Regions from separate parts of the Azospira sp. I09 genome, predicted to be linked through region 2. Evidence: predicted binding sites of a transcription regulator. Region 2 holds the regulator's gene; the other holds the start of a gene.
What was found. Region 2 encodes FliA, which starts transcription of late flagellar genes. Its sites were predicted from a motif close to CTAAAGTTNNNNNNNNNNNNGCCGNTA; they were not measured.
Positions count from the first base shown of each region.

Region 1: AZSP09_RS03935 (DUF5610 domain-containing protein) is a predicted target of FliA. The motif match lies at 3,014-3,040, and genes of this name have one in related genera.

Region 1 is NZ_AP021844.1:847,711-854,939, reverse strand. Features, by position in the region: gene AZSP09_RS03945 (PAS domain S-box protein) at 1-849, shown strand, start outside; gene radA (DNA repair protein RadA) at 883-2,256, shown strand; gene AZSP09_RS03935 (DUF5610 domain-containing protein) at 2,359-2,964, opposite strand; gene AZSP09_RS03930 (ABC transporter permease) at 3,133-5,634, shown strand; gene AZSP09_RS03925 (IS110 family transposase) at 5,908-6,921, shown strand.
Region 2 is NZ_AP021844.1:3,663,963-3,671,191, reverse strand. Features, by position in the region: gene flgB (flagellar basal body rod protein FlgB) at 1-304, opposite strand, end outside; gene flgA (flagellar basal body P-ring formation chaperone FlgA) at 483-1,202, shown strand; gene flgM (flagellar biosynthesis anti-sigma factor FlgM) at 1,238-1,651, shown strand; gene AZSP09_RS17185 (flagella synthesis protein FlgN) at 1,677-2,156, shown strand; gene motD (flagellar motor protein MotD) at 2,215-3,012, opposite strand; gene AZSP09_RS17175 (flagellar motor protein) at 3,017-3,757, opposite strand; gene AZSP09_RS17170 (RNA polymerase sigma factor FliA) at 3,750-4,490, opposite strand; gene AZSP09_RS17165 (MinD/ParA family ATP-binding protein) at 4,503-5,393, opposite strand; gene flhF (flagellar biosynthesis protein FlhF) at 5,386-6,765, opposite strand; gene flhA (flagellar biosynthesis protein FlhA) at 6,762-7,229, opposite strand, start outside.

The DNA of each region.
Region 1 (7,229 bases), 950 kb from region 2:
ATCATCACCGACGCCAACGGCGTGGTGGAATACGCCAACCCGGCCTTCTGCGACATGACCGGCTACAGCCTGGAGGAGGTCCTCGGCCAGCGCACTTCCCGCTTCAAGAGCGGGGTGCATGATGCGGATTTCTACCGCCAGCTGTGGGGCACCATCACCTCCGGCAACCCCTGGCGCGGCGAGGTGGTGAACCGGCGCAAGGACGGCATGCTCTACCACGAGCTGCTCACCATCGCCCCGGTGAAGAACGAGCAGGGCGCCGTGGTGCGCTACGTCGCCATCAAGCACGACATTTCCGAACGCAAGCGCATCGAGCAGCGCCTGGAACACCTGGCCCACTTCGACCTGCTCACCGACCTGCCCAACCGCACCCTGTTCTTCGACCGCCTGCAGCAGGCCTTCTTCCGCGCCCAGCGCTACCAGGAAGGCCTGGCGGTGCTGGTGCTGGACCTGGACGGCTTCAAGGCGGTGAACGACAGCCAGGGCCACCAGGCCGGCGACCTGCTGCTGGCGGCCTTCGCCTACCGCCTTAAACAGACCCTGCGCCAGTCCGACACGGCGGCGCGCATGGGCGGCGACGAATTCACCGTGCTGCTGCACGGGGTGCGCCAGGACGAGGATGCGGTGACTGCCGCCAACAAGGTGCTGGAGGCCCTGGTGCAGCCCTTCGATATCCTGGGCCAGCGCTGCCAGGTCAGCGCCAGCATCGGCGTGGCCCTGTTCCACCAGGCCTACGCCAGCCCCGACATGCTGGTGCAGGCCGCCGACGGCGCCATGTACGAGGCCAAGCGGGCCGGCAAGAACCGCTGGGTGCTGGCCCGGCCGCCCCAGCCGGCCCCGGAATCCTGATCGCCGCCGCCCTGGTGTATCCTCCCGCCCATCATGGCGAAGACGAAAAGCATCTATACCTGCACCGAATGCGGTGCCCAGTCCCCCAAATGGCAGGGCCAGTGTTCCGCCTGCAATGCCTGGAATACCCTGGTGGAAACCGTGGCCGAGGCCGGCGGCAAGGGCAGCGGCCACCGTTTCGAATCCCTGGCCCCCGGCACGCCCAAGCTGCAGGCCCTCTCCGAGATCGAGACCCGGGAGGCGGCGCGCCTGCCCACGGGCCTGTCCGAATTCGACCGGGCCCTGGGCGGCGGCCTGGTGGCCGGTGGCGTGGTGCTCATCGGCGGCGACCCGGGTATCGGCAAGAGCACCCTGCTGCTGCAGGCCCTGGCCGCCCTGGCGCCCCAGCACAAGGTGCTCTACGTCAGCGGCGAAGAGTCGGGGCAGCAGGTGGCCCTGCGGGCCCGGCGCCTGCAGTTGGACGTGGAGCGCCTGCCCTTGCTGGCGGAAATCAACCTGGAACGCATCCTCGGCGTGGTGCAGACGGAAAAGCCCCAGGTGGCGGTGATCGACTCCATCCAGACCCTGTGGTCCGACCAGCTCACCTCGGCTCCCGGCTCCGTGGCCCAGGTGCGCGAATGCGCCGCCCAGCTGACCCGGCTGGCCAAGCAGACCGGCGTCACCGTGATCCTGGTGGGCCACGTGACCAAGGAAGGGGCCCTGGCCGGGCCCCGGGTGCTGGAACACATCGTGGACACGGTGCTGTACTTCGAGGGCGACACCCATTCCTCCTTCCGCCTCATCCGGGCGGTGAAGAACCGCTACGGCGCGGTCAATGAACTGGGCGTCTTCGGCATGACCGACAAGGGGCTCAAGGGCGTCTCCAACCCTTCGGCCCTGTTCCTTTCCCAGCACGGGCAGGAGGTGGCCGGCTCCTGCGTCCTGGTGACCCAGGAAGGCACCCGGCCCCTACTGGTGGAAATCCAGGCCCTGGTGGATACCACCATGGGCGGCAGCCCGCGGCGCCTTTCCGTCGGCCTGGAGCAGAACCGGCTGGCCATGCTGCTGGCGGTGCTGCACCGCCACGCCGGCATCGGCTGTTTCGACCAGGACGTCTTCGTCAATGCGGTGGGCGGGGTCAAGATCAGCGAACCGGCGGCGGATCTGCCGGTGCTGCTGGCCATCATTTCCTCCCTGAAGAACCGGCCCCTGCCGGAAAAACTGGTGGTCTTCGGCGAAGTGGGCCTGGCCGGCGAGATCCGCCCGGCGCCCCGGGGCCAGGAACGGCTCAAGGAAGCGGCCAAGCTGGGCTTCACCCGGGCTCTGGTTCCCGAGGCCAACAAGCCGCGCCAGCCCATTCCCGGGCTGGAAGTGGTGGCGGTGAGCCGCATCGAACAGGCGGTGGAGCGGCTGCGGGACTGGGAGTAGGGCGGGCCCAGGGTGCTGCGGTACTGCGCCCGCTGACGCTACAAAGAAAACGGCGGCCAGGGGCCGCCGTTTTGCGTGGGGAGGGCGGCGTGGCCGCCGGGTTCAGGCTGTGGCGCTGGGCGTGGTTGCCGTCGCTGCCGGGGTTTCTTCCTTCGGCTTGCGCAACTGGGCGAGGAAGTCGTCCATGCCCTTCTGCACCAGCTGGTAGGTCTTGTTGATACCGGCTTCCACCTCGCCGTTGAGAACGTTGAGGCCCTTGAGGATGTCCTTGGCCTCGTTGAAACCCTTCTCAAAGCCGCTGCGGATCACGTCCACGAAGTCGGATGCCACCTGTTCCGGATCGTCGTCGGGCCGCTTGGCGGCATAGGCGGCGTAAAGACCGGTGGTGAAGGAGAGGATGCGGGCGGCGGTGGCTTCCGGCGAGTTGTCCTGGCTGGCGGCCTTCTGCAGCGCGTCGGGGCCCTCGGAAATGCCCAGCACCTCGTTGATGCGGTCGATGGCGGTGCGGAAGAGCAGGGCCTGGGAGTCGTTGCCGGCCTGGATCGAAACCTGCAGGGCGGATTCCAGAATGCCGACCTTGAACTGCTTGGTGGCCGTATCGACCTTCAACGCCCGATGCTCTTCCTGGGGATAAACACGGGAATTGCCGCTGTTGGCGCTGGCAGTCTGCTGGCTGGGCCCCTGGGGGGCGGCGATGTCGTTGGGCATGATAGTCTCCGAAATATATTGGCGGTCGCATTTCTCGCTCTATCTGCCATTACGTCATTTTTTTCAATGACTTGAACGTTTCTTTACCTTTTTTTGTAGATTCAAGCCTGGCGCGGCTCTCCGTGGGGTTGTCCGGTGCCGTTGCGGCTCGTTTCGCCGGAGTTGTCCATGTTTTCACTCGCATTCCGCCTCCTGCGCAGGGATTTCTCGGCCGGTGAATTGCGCCTGCTGGCCCTGGCTCTGGTGGTGGCGGTGGCCAGTATCAGTTCCGTCGGATTTTTCACCGACCGGGTGCGCCAGGCCCTGGAGCGGGAGTCCCGCCAGTTGCTGGGGGCGGACCTGCTGCTGACCTCCGACCATCCCCTGGCCCCGGAATTTGCCGCCGAGGCGGCGCGGCGGGGCCTGCAGATGGCCCAGACCCAGGTTTTCCCGAGCATGGTGACGGGGGAGGAGGGGGCCCAGCTGGCAGATATCAAGGCCGTCTCCAGCGACTATCCCCTGCGGGGCAAGCTGCGCCTGGCTCCTGGCCTGGGGGCGCCCGACAGCGAGATCCAGGGCGGGCCCCAGGCCGGCACGGTATGGCTGGACGAGCGTCTGGCCACCCAGTTCGGCAGCGGGCCGGAGCAGAGCCTCAACCTGGGCCAGGCCCGCTTCACCGTGGCCGGGGTGCTGACCCTGGAGCCGGACCGGGGCGTCAATTTCTTCAGCGTCGCCCCCCGCCTGATGATGAACCTGGCGGATCTGCCCGCCACCCGGCTGATCCAGCCTGGCAGCCGGGTCGCCTACCGCCTGCTGCTGGCCGGCCCGGACCGGGCGGTGGCCGACTACCGCCGCTGGGCCGAGCCCCGCCTGACCCGGGGCGAGCGGGTGGAGGACGCCAGCAATGCCCGCCCGGAAATCCGCACCGCAGTGGACCGGGCCCAGCAGTTTCTCGGCCTTTCCGCCCTGCTGGCCGTGGTGCTGGCCGCCGCCGGGGTGGCCCTGGCCATCCGCCGCTACCTGCAGCGCCATCTCGATCCCTGCGCCGTCATGCGCTGCCTGGGGGCACCCCAGGGCCAGGTGCTGGGGCTCTACCTGGGCCAGTTCCTCATTCTCGGCCTGGCCGCTTCGGCAGTGGGGCTGGCCATCGGCTTCGGCGCCCATTTCGTTCTCCACGCCTGGCTGGCCAACCTGCTGGCCGCGCCCCTGCCGGCACCCAGCCTGTGGCCCGCCCTGCAGGGGCTGGTGGCCGGGCTGGTGCTGCTCTTCGGCTTCGCCCTGCCGCCCCTCCTGCAACTGCGTAAGGTGCCCACCCTGCGGGTGCTGCGGCGGGAACTGGGGGAGCCGGACGCCTCCATCCTCGCCACCTACGGCATTGGCCTGGCGGCCCTGGCCGGCCTGCTTTTCTGGGCCGCCGGCGAGCCCAAGCTGGGGGCCTACGCCGCCGGCGGCTTCACCGCCGCCCTGGGCCTCACCGCCCTGATCGCCCGTCTGGCCCTGGCCCTGCTCAAGCCCCTGCGCCGGGTCGGGCCGGCGGTGGGCTTCGGCTGGCGCTACGGCCTGGCCGGCCTGGAGCGGCGTTCCCTGTCCAGCGTGGCCCAGATCGTCGCCCTGTCCCTGGGCCTGATGGCCCTGCTGCTGCTCACCGTTACCCGGGGCGACCTGATGCAGGCCTGGCGCCAGGCTTCGCCGCCGGACGCGCCCAACCGCTTCGTCATCAACATCCAGCCCGAGCAGCGCCAGGAAGTGGGGGAAGCCCTGGACCGCATGGGCATCCGCGCCGAACTCCTGCCCATGGTGCGGGGCCGCCTCACCGGCATCGACGGCCGCCCCGTGACCCCGGCGGACTATGAGGACGACCGGGCCAAACGCCTGGTGGAGCGGGAATTCAACCTTTCCTGGGCCGCCGACCTGCCTCCCGGCAACACGGTGACCCAAGGCCGCTGGTTCGCCCCCGGTGAGCAGGGGAAGGATGGCAAAGGCAGCGCCTCGGTGGAAAAGGGCCTGGCCGAAACCCTGGGCGTGAAGGTGGGGGACGAGCTGACCTTCACCGTGGCCGGCGAGCCGGTGCAACTCACCGTCACCAGCCTGCGCAAGCTCAACTGGGATTCCATGCGGGTCAATTTCTTCGTCCTGGCTCCGCCCGGCGTGCTGGAACCGTATCCGGCCAGCTACATCACCAGCTTCCACCTGCCTGACGATGCCGCCAACCGGGTGGGTGAGCTGGTCAAGCGCTTCCCCAACCTGACGGTGGTGGACGTGGCCGCCATCGTGCGTCAGCTGCAATCGGTGCTGGATCAGGTCTCCCGGGCCGTGCAGTTCGTCTTCCTGTTCACCCTGGCCGCCGGGATCATCGTCCTCTACGGCGCCCTGGCCGCCTCCCACGACGAGCGGCGCTACGAACTCTCGGTGCTGCGCGCCCTGGGCGCCGGCCGCCAGCAACTGCGGGGCGCCCTCCTGGCCGAATTCGCCGCCGTCGGCGCTCTGTCGGGCCTGATCGCCGCCGCTGGCAGCCAGGGCGTCGGCTGGCTCCTGGCCGCCAAGGTCTTCAATCTGGAGTATCAGTTTGCGCCGTGGGTCTTCCCGGCGGCCATCGTCGGCGCTGCTTTGGCCGTGACCCTGGCCGGCTGGCTGGCCGCCTCCCGCCTGCTGCGGGCGCCGCCGATGGAGGCGTTGCGGGCGGGGGGGTGAGGTGGTTTGGGGAGTGCGCCGGGTATGACGTATGATTGTTTGTCAGGAATGTCCGGTTTGTAGGCGGGGAGAATTATGCAAATAAGTAATAAGGAAGTGGAATGCCGCATGGTTGCTGGCTTGTGGCCTGTCCGGTATTCCAGCTTATTGGACACGTCCCCGTTTTATTGGACGTTTTTGTCCTCTACTAATGAAATGGACTCCCCCACCCGCCCAGCGGGACACTGAAGGCATTGCAGCCAAAGTGCTGTGAGCTCGTGAAGGAGGTGTGCCATGAAGGTTGCTCGCGTTGGTCTGGATATCGCCAAGACAGTTTTCCAGGTCCATGGCGTGGATATGCAGGGCAAGACAGTGCTCAAGAAGACGCTTTCCCGCGGAGAAGTTCTCGCCTTTTTTGCCAATACGCCGGCCAGCCTGATTGGCATCGAGGCCTGTGCGGGGGCCCATTACTGGGCGCGTGAATTGATCAAACAGGGCCACGATGCCCGTCTGATGGCCGCCCAGTTCGTATCTCCCTACCGCAAGAGTGGCAAGAACGACGCCAACGATGCCGAAGCAATCTGTGAAGCCGTAGGTCGGCCGAACATGCGCTTTGTACCGGTCAAGTCGGAAGAGGCCCAAGCGGTGCTCGCCGTCCATCGGGTTCGAGCCCTGACTGTCTCTGAGCGAACCGCGCTGGTCAATCAAGTGCGTGGGCTATTGGGTGAATTCGGGATTGTGATCGGACAAGGTATCGCCCAGGCACGGCGACTGCTGGGCGAGATTGGCGCCGGTGGTCGTCAACTGCCACCCCTGGCCCGGGAAACCATTGGCGACCTGCACGACCGCCTACGCACACTCGACGAAAGAATTCTGGCTTACGATCGCAAGATATCGGCCTTGGCCAAGGCTTGCGAACCGGCGCGTCGGCTGATGGCCATTGAGGGCGTGGGCCCGGTGACTGCGACCGCGCTGGTCGCCAGCGTCGGCAATGCCAGCACCTTCAAGAGTGGCCGACAGTTTGCCGCCTGGCTGGGGCTGACGCCCCGGCAAAATTCCAGCGGCGGCAAGACGAAACTCGGTTCCATCAGCAAACGGGGCGATGTCACCCTGCGCACCTTGCTGATACACGGTACCCGCTCGGTATTGCGACTGACGACAGGCAGAACGGATCGAAAGAGCGTCTGGGCAGAAGCCCTCAAAGAGCGCAGTTGTACGAACGTGGCCGCGGTTGCACTGGCTGCCAAAAATGCACGTATCATTTGGGCAATGCTATCCCGTGGTACTGAATACCAGGTGGCAAGCTAAGGCTTGCTTTGATCCACCGATTGATCAGAACGATTCCCGCCTGAAGATTGCGAGCGAAATGAGTTGATGGGACAACGGTGCAGACCGACGTGGAACCAGCCTGATAACGTGTTTGGCCGCATCCAGGCCGCTCTACTAATGAGGCTTCCACGGAGCGAATGTCATCAGGGCCGATACCGACGGGTATCAAAGTAGGCCGGATAGATTCCTGCAGGCTGTTACCAAAGAACCAACCACTTGTTTCTTACTTGCAAATCGGGGGAGTCCATAGATACTAGTTAGGCATCACGAATGCATTGCGCGCTTGA
Region 2 (7,229 bases):
CAATGTCCATGTCCACCGTATTGCCGTCAGCGCTAGGTTGGAAGGAACTGCGGTAAAGCAGGGGCGCAGGGCCAGAATTGCCGGCACCAGCGATGTGCCGGGTGGAGGTGCGAGCCAAGCCCAGGTCACCGGTCTGCTTGCCCGCCAAGGCATTGTCCAGGGCGGCGGAGAAATCGAGGTCCCGAGCCTTGTAGTTGGGCGTGTCCGAGTTGGCGATATTCGCGGCTAGCACCTGCTGCCGATAGGCCCGCAAGCCCAGTGCTTGGCGATGAAAATTGATGGTTTGATCAAGCTTGCTCACCATGGCTACACCTTTACATTTGTCTTGCAACAAGCAATGCATACTTCGTGCCAGAAATTCACTCAGTGACCGAGTGGGAAGTCTCGGTGTGAGCAAAAAAGGAGCTGGCCCCAACGGCAAATCTTGCCGCGTCCGGCAGGAACAGATACCGGTTTCCTACCGCCTGGGGCAAAATAGGCCCATGACTACCCTTGCCCGACTCCTGATCCGCCTGCGCTTGCTAGGTCGCAAGTCCGCCTTTCTGTTGCTTGTCTTCCTTTCATCTTGGGTATGGGCCCAGAGCAGCGGAGACGTTGTCATCAATGCTGTAGACCAGTTCCTCCGCACCCAGACCAAAGGCCTACCCGGCCGGGTCCAGTTCAGTATCAGCCCCCTGGATAGTCGGACCCAACTCACCCCCTGCCCCGCTGTCGAAGCTTTTCTCCCGCCCGGGTCTAGACTGTGGGGGAAAGTCACCGTGGGGGTTCGTTGCCTAGGCGATGCCGGCTGGATTATCTATGTCCCCGCCCAAGTCAGCGTTCAGGCCAACTACATCATCAGCGCCCGCCCCCTAAGTCCGGGACACCCCCTTTCGCTCAACGATGTATCCACTCAAAGCGGGGATTTAGCCAGTCTGCCGGCCGGAGTTGTCACTGACGCCCGGCAAGCCATTGGCAAAACCGTCCGCAACGCCATCGGAGCAGGACAGCCGCTACGGGCGGAAATGCTTATGGCGCCCCTAGTAATTCAGCAAGGGCAGACAGTAAAAATTCTCTCCCGAGGCCCTGGATTCTCAGCAAGCAGCGAAGGTCGAGCCATGAACAATGCTGCAGACGGCCAGATTGCCCAGGCCCGCACAGCCAACGGCCAGAGCGTTAGCGGTATTGCCAGGCCAGGCGGCATCATCGAAATCGGTTACTGAGCCCGCACCCAACCCCGGAGGTAACTAAGACTTTCATGCTCGCTTCCGCTAGAATGGAGAAGGGTGTAGGTACTGCAAAAGCCGCATTGCGGCCTCAAGTTTTGCCGCCTCATGTCGTAGTAGTGTTTGAGAAATACTTATTGAAAGGGTTCGCCGTGAAAATTGACGCCTCTCTCGCCCCGGCCGGCAGCCCCGGATTAGAGACAGCAAAGCGCGCCAGCCGGCCCCAATCCCCCGTCACTGAAGGTGGCGGGGAGGTTCAGTTGAGCCTATCGGGACGCCTACACTCCAGCTTGGAAGCAGACGGAGCAGGCCAAGTGGATTCCAGCCGGGTAGCCGCCATCAAACAGGCCATCGCGGAAGGACGGTTCTCCATCAATGCCGGAGCAATCGCTGACCGACTCATAAGTTCGGCACAGGAGTTGCTCGCAAAGCAGGCCAAGACCTGACTTGCCCCGTAGGGGCTTAACGCCTATGCCCGATGTTATTCACTCCCTACCTGATCATTTGGCCGCTGAGTCCGAGCTAATGGAGTCATTCGTCGCCCTGCTGCAGAAGGAACAGGAAGCCATAAAGGGCGGTGATACCCAAGCGATGGAACACATCACTGCGGAAAAGATGACCTTGGTAGCCGCCCTCAACCGTCAGAGCGATAATCGCAACCAGTTCCTCTCTACCTGCGGCCTACAGCATGACCGAACTGGGATAGAAGCGTGGCTAGCGGAAAATCCAAAAGCGGCACATATCGCCGACCTGTGGGGCCAGCTGAAAAAGCTCGTGGCGGAGGCCAAGGAACTGAACCTTTTGAACGGCAAACTCATCTCCATGCGCATGCAGCACAATCAACAGTTGCTCAACGCCTTGGTGACCACCTCCAGGTCTCATAACAGCCTCTACGGCCCTGATGGGCAGCCTACTCAGCTCTCCGGCCGGCGCATCATTGACGCCGCCTGAGTTTGCCCTATGCGCCCCCAGAATTTCTTCCACTCTCCTGTAGAGAGTATCCCTGCTTTTAATTGGTAACCGCAGCAGTTCCTGGCGCGGTAGGCGTTGGCTTTTCCGGCAGCATGGAATCAATCAGGATGCTGACCCGCCGGTTCCGGGCCCGCCCTTCCACCGTCTCATTCATCTCGACCGGCCGGGTTTCGCCGTAACCGATGGCTGTCAGATGGGTAGGAGCGACTCCGGCATCGACAAACAACCGCAGCACCGTGGTGGCCCGCACCGCTGACAACTCCCAGTTAGACGGGAATTGGGTGGTCCGGATGGGGATGTTGTCGGTATGTCCTTCGATGGTGATGGGGAAATCGGTCGGCGCCAGTACCTCACCGACCGCCCGCATGGCCCGGATGGAGGTCTGTTCCAGCTGGGCCTGACCTGGGGCGAAGAGAATGCTGTCGTTGATTTCGATAGTGACGCCACGGGCCGTTTCCAGCACCCTGACCTTGCCCTGCTGCACCAGGGGCGCCAGGACGGCAAAAATGTCCTTGGCCACATTGCGCATCTTGTCCCGTTGCTGCTGTTTGGCCTCGACGACCTTGGGATCCTCCTTCACCACGATCTGCTTGACCACACTGTCCGGCGTCCGCTTGGGCACGACCGTGATGGCGCCCCCATCGACGATGGAGGGGTTCTTGAAGGCAGTGATCAGGGAATCCGATAGCACCCGGTACTTGCCCTCGTTCACCGACGAGATGGCGTACATCACCACGAAGAAGGCAAACAGCAGAGTAATGAAGTCGGCGTAGGAAACGAGCCAGCGCTCCAGATTCTCATGCTCGTCCGCGTGCTTTTTATTGCGGCGTCCCATGGGATCAGCTCACATAACCCTGGAGGCGGCTCTCGATGATGCGCGGGTTGTCGCCGTTGGCGATGCCGACCAGGCCATCCACCAGCATTTCCCGCAGGGTCACCAGGCGGGCGATATGAGCCTTCAGTTTGGTGGACATGGGAATCAGCACCAGGTTGGCCATGCCGACGCCGTAAATGGTGGCCACGAAGGCGACGGCGATACCGGCCCCCAACTTGGAGGGATCGGACAGGTTCTCCATCACGTGGATCAGACCCATCACCGCGCCGATAATGCCGATGGTGGGAGAGAAACCGCCGGCGGATTCCCAGAACTTGGCACCGGCCTTCAGTTCCTCTTCATAGGTGCCGATTTCCACCTCCAGCACCTCCCGCAGACGTTCCGGCTCAGCACCGTCCACCAGCAGTTGCAGCCCCTTCTGGATAAACGGGTCGCGCAACTGGGCGATGAATCCCTCCAGGGCCAGCAGGCCCTCGCGCCGGGAGACATGACTCCAGTCGGAAATGCTGTTGATCATCCAGGCGTGATTGACCGCCGGCGGCACCCACACCCACTTGAGCATCTTGAAAGCCCGGACCACGGTGGATACGGGACTCTGCAGCAGGACGGCACCGAAGGTCCCCCCCAGCACGATCATGGCGGCGGTGGGCTGCAGCAGGGAGCCGAGGTGCCCACCTTCGAGAATCTGACCCCCGATGATGGCACCAAGCCCCAGGAGCAAACCGATAATGCTTATGCTATCCATGGCGTTTTTTCTTCTTTCCTGAAGTCTCACCCAGAACCTTGGCCCGCAAGCGGGCGATGGCCTGACTATGCAGCTGACAGACGCGGGACTCGGTCACCCCCATGACTTCGCCGATTTCCCGCAGATTGAGGTCCTGCTCATAGTAGAGGGCCATCATCAATTTTTCCCGTTCCGGCAGCTCGCCGATGGAAGCCACCAGGGTCTGCCGCAGGCTCTGCTCCTCGAGCAGGCGCAGGGGATCGGCATCGTGATCCGTCAGGTGGCGCTCCAGGAAGCCTTCCTCGCCCTCTTCGGTGAAATCCTCGAAATAGAGCAGTTGGTGGCCCCGGGCTTCGCCCAGCATTTTCTGGTAATCGGCCAGGGACATGTCCATGGCTTCGGCCAACTCTTTTTCAGTCGGCACGCGGCCGTGCTCCTGTTCGAGTTGGGTGATGGCTTGTTCGATGCGGCGCAGGTCCCGGCGCAATCCCCGGGGCAGCCAGTCGTTTTCCCGCAGGCCATCCAGCATGGCCCCCCGGATGCGCTGCGCCGCGTAGGTCTCGAACTGGGCGCCGTGCCCGGTCTCGAACCGGTTCATGGCATCCAGCAGACCGATCATCCCGTTCTGCACCAAATCCTCCACCTGCACACTGGACGGCAGGCGTGCCATCAGGTGGTAAGCGATGCGCTTGACGAGAGGAGCGAAGCGCTGGACGAGCTGTTCCTTGTCGAGCTGACCAGCGGCGTTATACATATGTCGGTTGGGCTATCCGGCGTGGATAGGGCTCGGCGTAATGCGTTGGCTCAAGTGTAGCAGCTGTTGCACGAATTGTTCGAGTCCGCCCCCTTCCCTACCCGACTGGGGCCAGTGCAGCATGTCGGCCGCCAGGCCGCGCAGGCTGCGGGCCGCCGGGCTATCCGGGAACGCCGTGACCACGGGCTGGGCGAGTCGGGCCGACTGGCGCAGGGCATCGTCCAGGGGGATGCAGCCGCTGTAGTCCAGGCTGACATGCAGGCGCTGGCTGGCAACCTGGGCAATGTTGTCGAAAATCGCTTCCGCATCGGCGGCGGCCTTGACCTTGTTCACCAGGATGCGGAAGTCGCGCCGGGCGTAGCCGGTGCTCATTTTCTTGATCAGGGCATAGGCCTCGGTGATGGCGGAGCCGGTGGCAGAGAGCACGATCACCGTTTCCTGGGCTGCCAGGCCAAGGGGCGAGAAACCCAAGGGATGATCCACCGCCGTATCCACCAGGATGACGTCGGCCGGATGCTCCATCTCCGCCAGGCCTTCCACCAGAGCCTGCTTCTGGGCCAGGGAAAAACGGGAAAGTTTCTTCACGGCCCGGGCCGCCGGCAGCAGGCGCACGCCGGCACCAGCGGCGAGCAGCACCTCTTCCAGGGGCTTTTCCCGATTCACCACGTGCACCAGGTCATAACGGGCCGGCACGCCGAACAGGGCCGCCTGGTTATCGGCGCCGGTGTTCTCGTCCAGGATCAGGACTTCCTTGCCCTGGCGCGCCAGGGCCGCTGCCAGATTGGCCACGGCAACGCTTTTGCCGACGCCTTCGCAGCCGGCGGCGAAACTCACCACCCGCAGTTGCTCGCGTCCGAACAGGCGGCGCAACCCGGCCGCCTGGTCACCCCGGAATTCAGCCACGACGGCCTCCATAGGTGCCGGTCAGGCCCGCATTGGCCATCATCAGGGCCGGCTCGACGCCGGCATAGCGATGGGGAGAGGTTTCCGGCAGGTCCTTGAAGGCCCGGTGCAGCAGATAGGCCCGGTTAGGCAGGTGCAGATCTTCCGGCACGCGCTGGCCGTTGGAGACGTAGTGCAGCTTGAGGCCGTGGCGCATGATGGCATCCAGGGGCGTCGCCAGGCTGGCAGCTTCGTCCACCTTGGTCAGGATGCAGCCGGCCAGGTCTTCGCCCTGGTAGGCGGAAATCACATCATCCAAAGTATCGCCGCGGCTGGTGGCCGACAGGCAGAGCAGGCGGCGCACGTCGCCGTTGGCGCCCATCAGCATGGAGATCTGCTCGGCCACCAGGCGGTCCTTCTGGCTCATGCCCATGGTGTCGATCAGCACCATGTGCTTGTGGGACAGCTCTTCCAGGGTATTGCGCAGGTCGCCCACGTCCCGCACCAGATGCACGGAAACGCCGAGGATGCGGCCGTAGATGCGCAACTGCTCATGGGCGCCGATCCGGTAGCCGTCGGTGGTGACCAGGGCCAGCTTGTCGGCGCCATGGCGTACCACGCAGCGGGCGGCCAGCTTGGCGGTGGTAGTGGTCTTGCCGACCCCGGTTGGGCCCACCAGGGCGTACACGCCGCCCCGGTCGATGATGTCGTTGTCGTTGCCGATGGTCAGCAGGGAACGGTCGGCAGCGCCCTTGATCCAGGCCTGGGCCTGGGAGGCATCCAGTTCGGCAGGCAGTTCGGCCAGCAGTTCGCGGGAAAACTGGGGGGAGAAACCGGCATCCAGCATCTGGCGCAGCATGTCCGTCTTCACCGGCTCCATGCGGGCGGTCTCGCCCCAGGCGAAACCGGCCATGTGCTGCTCGACGATTTTGCGCAGGGCGCGGATCTCTTCCATCATGACCGCAGCCGGGATTTCCTCTTCCTCGCGCACCGCGCGGGTAGCGCCGGAGCGGGCGGCCATCTCGGGACGGGGCGCCGGACGCTGAGCCGGGCGGGCGACGGCCGGGATGGGGCCACTGGCGGGGTTTGCAGCGGCACCACGCTGGGAAGGCTGCATTTCTGCGGCTCGGGGAGCAGGGGCAGGCCGGGCCGGTGCCGCAGCTGGTGCAGGGCGGGAGGCGCTGGAGAGGCTGACCTTGTAGTCCTCCACCGCCACCTCGTCCCGGGAGGGACCGGGCACGATCATGGCCATGTCGCGGGAAGCGACCGCCATGATTTCCACGCCGCCGGGAACGCCCCGGTTGGAGAGGATGATGGCGTCGGGACCCAAGGTCTCTTTGACCTTACGCAGGGCTTCCCGGGCATTTACGGCGATGAATTTTTTGACGTTCATGATCTACCCCCGATGAGCGAGGTGACTTTGATGATTTTGGATTCGGGAACTTCACTGTGGGCGATCACCTTGAGCTGGCTCACGGTGCGCCGCAGGAAGCGGGAAAGAAGGGTACGGATGCTGGCCGGCACCAGCAGCACCGCGGGCAGGCCCAGCTCTTCCTGACGCTGGGCGGCGGCGGCGGTCTCGCGCATCAGGGTATCGGCCAGGCCGGGCTCCAGGCTGCCTTCGCCGGAACCGGCAACGGCCTGGACCAGGATGCGTTCCAGTTGGGGGTCCAGGGACATGACCTGCATGTCGGCGGTGCCGGGATAGAGCTGCTGGATGATGCTGCGCCCCAGGGCGACGCGCACGGTGGAGGTCAGGGCCTCCGGATCGCCGTTGCGAGGCGCGTGATCGGCCAGGGTTTCGATGATGGTGCGCATGTCGCGGATATGCACGCCCTCTTCCAGCAAATTCTGCAG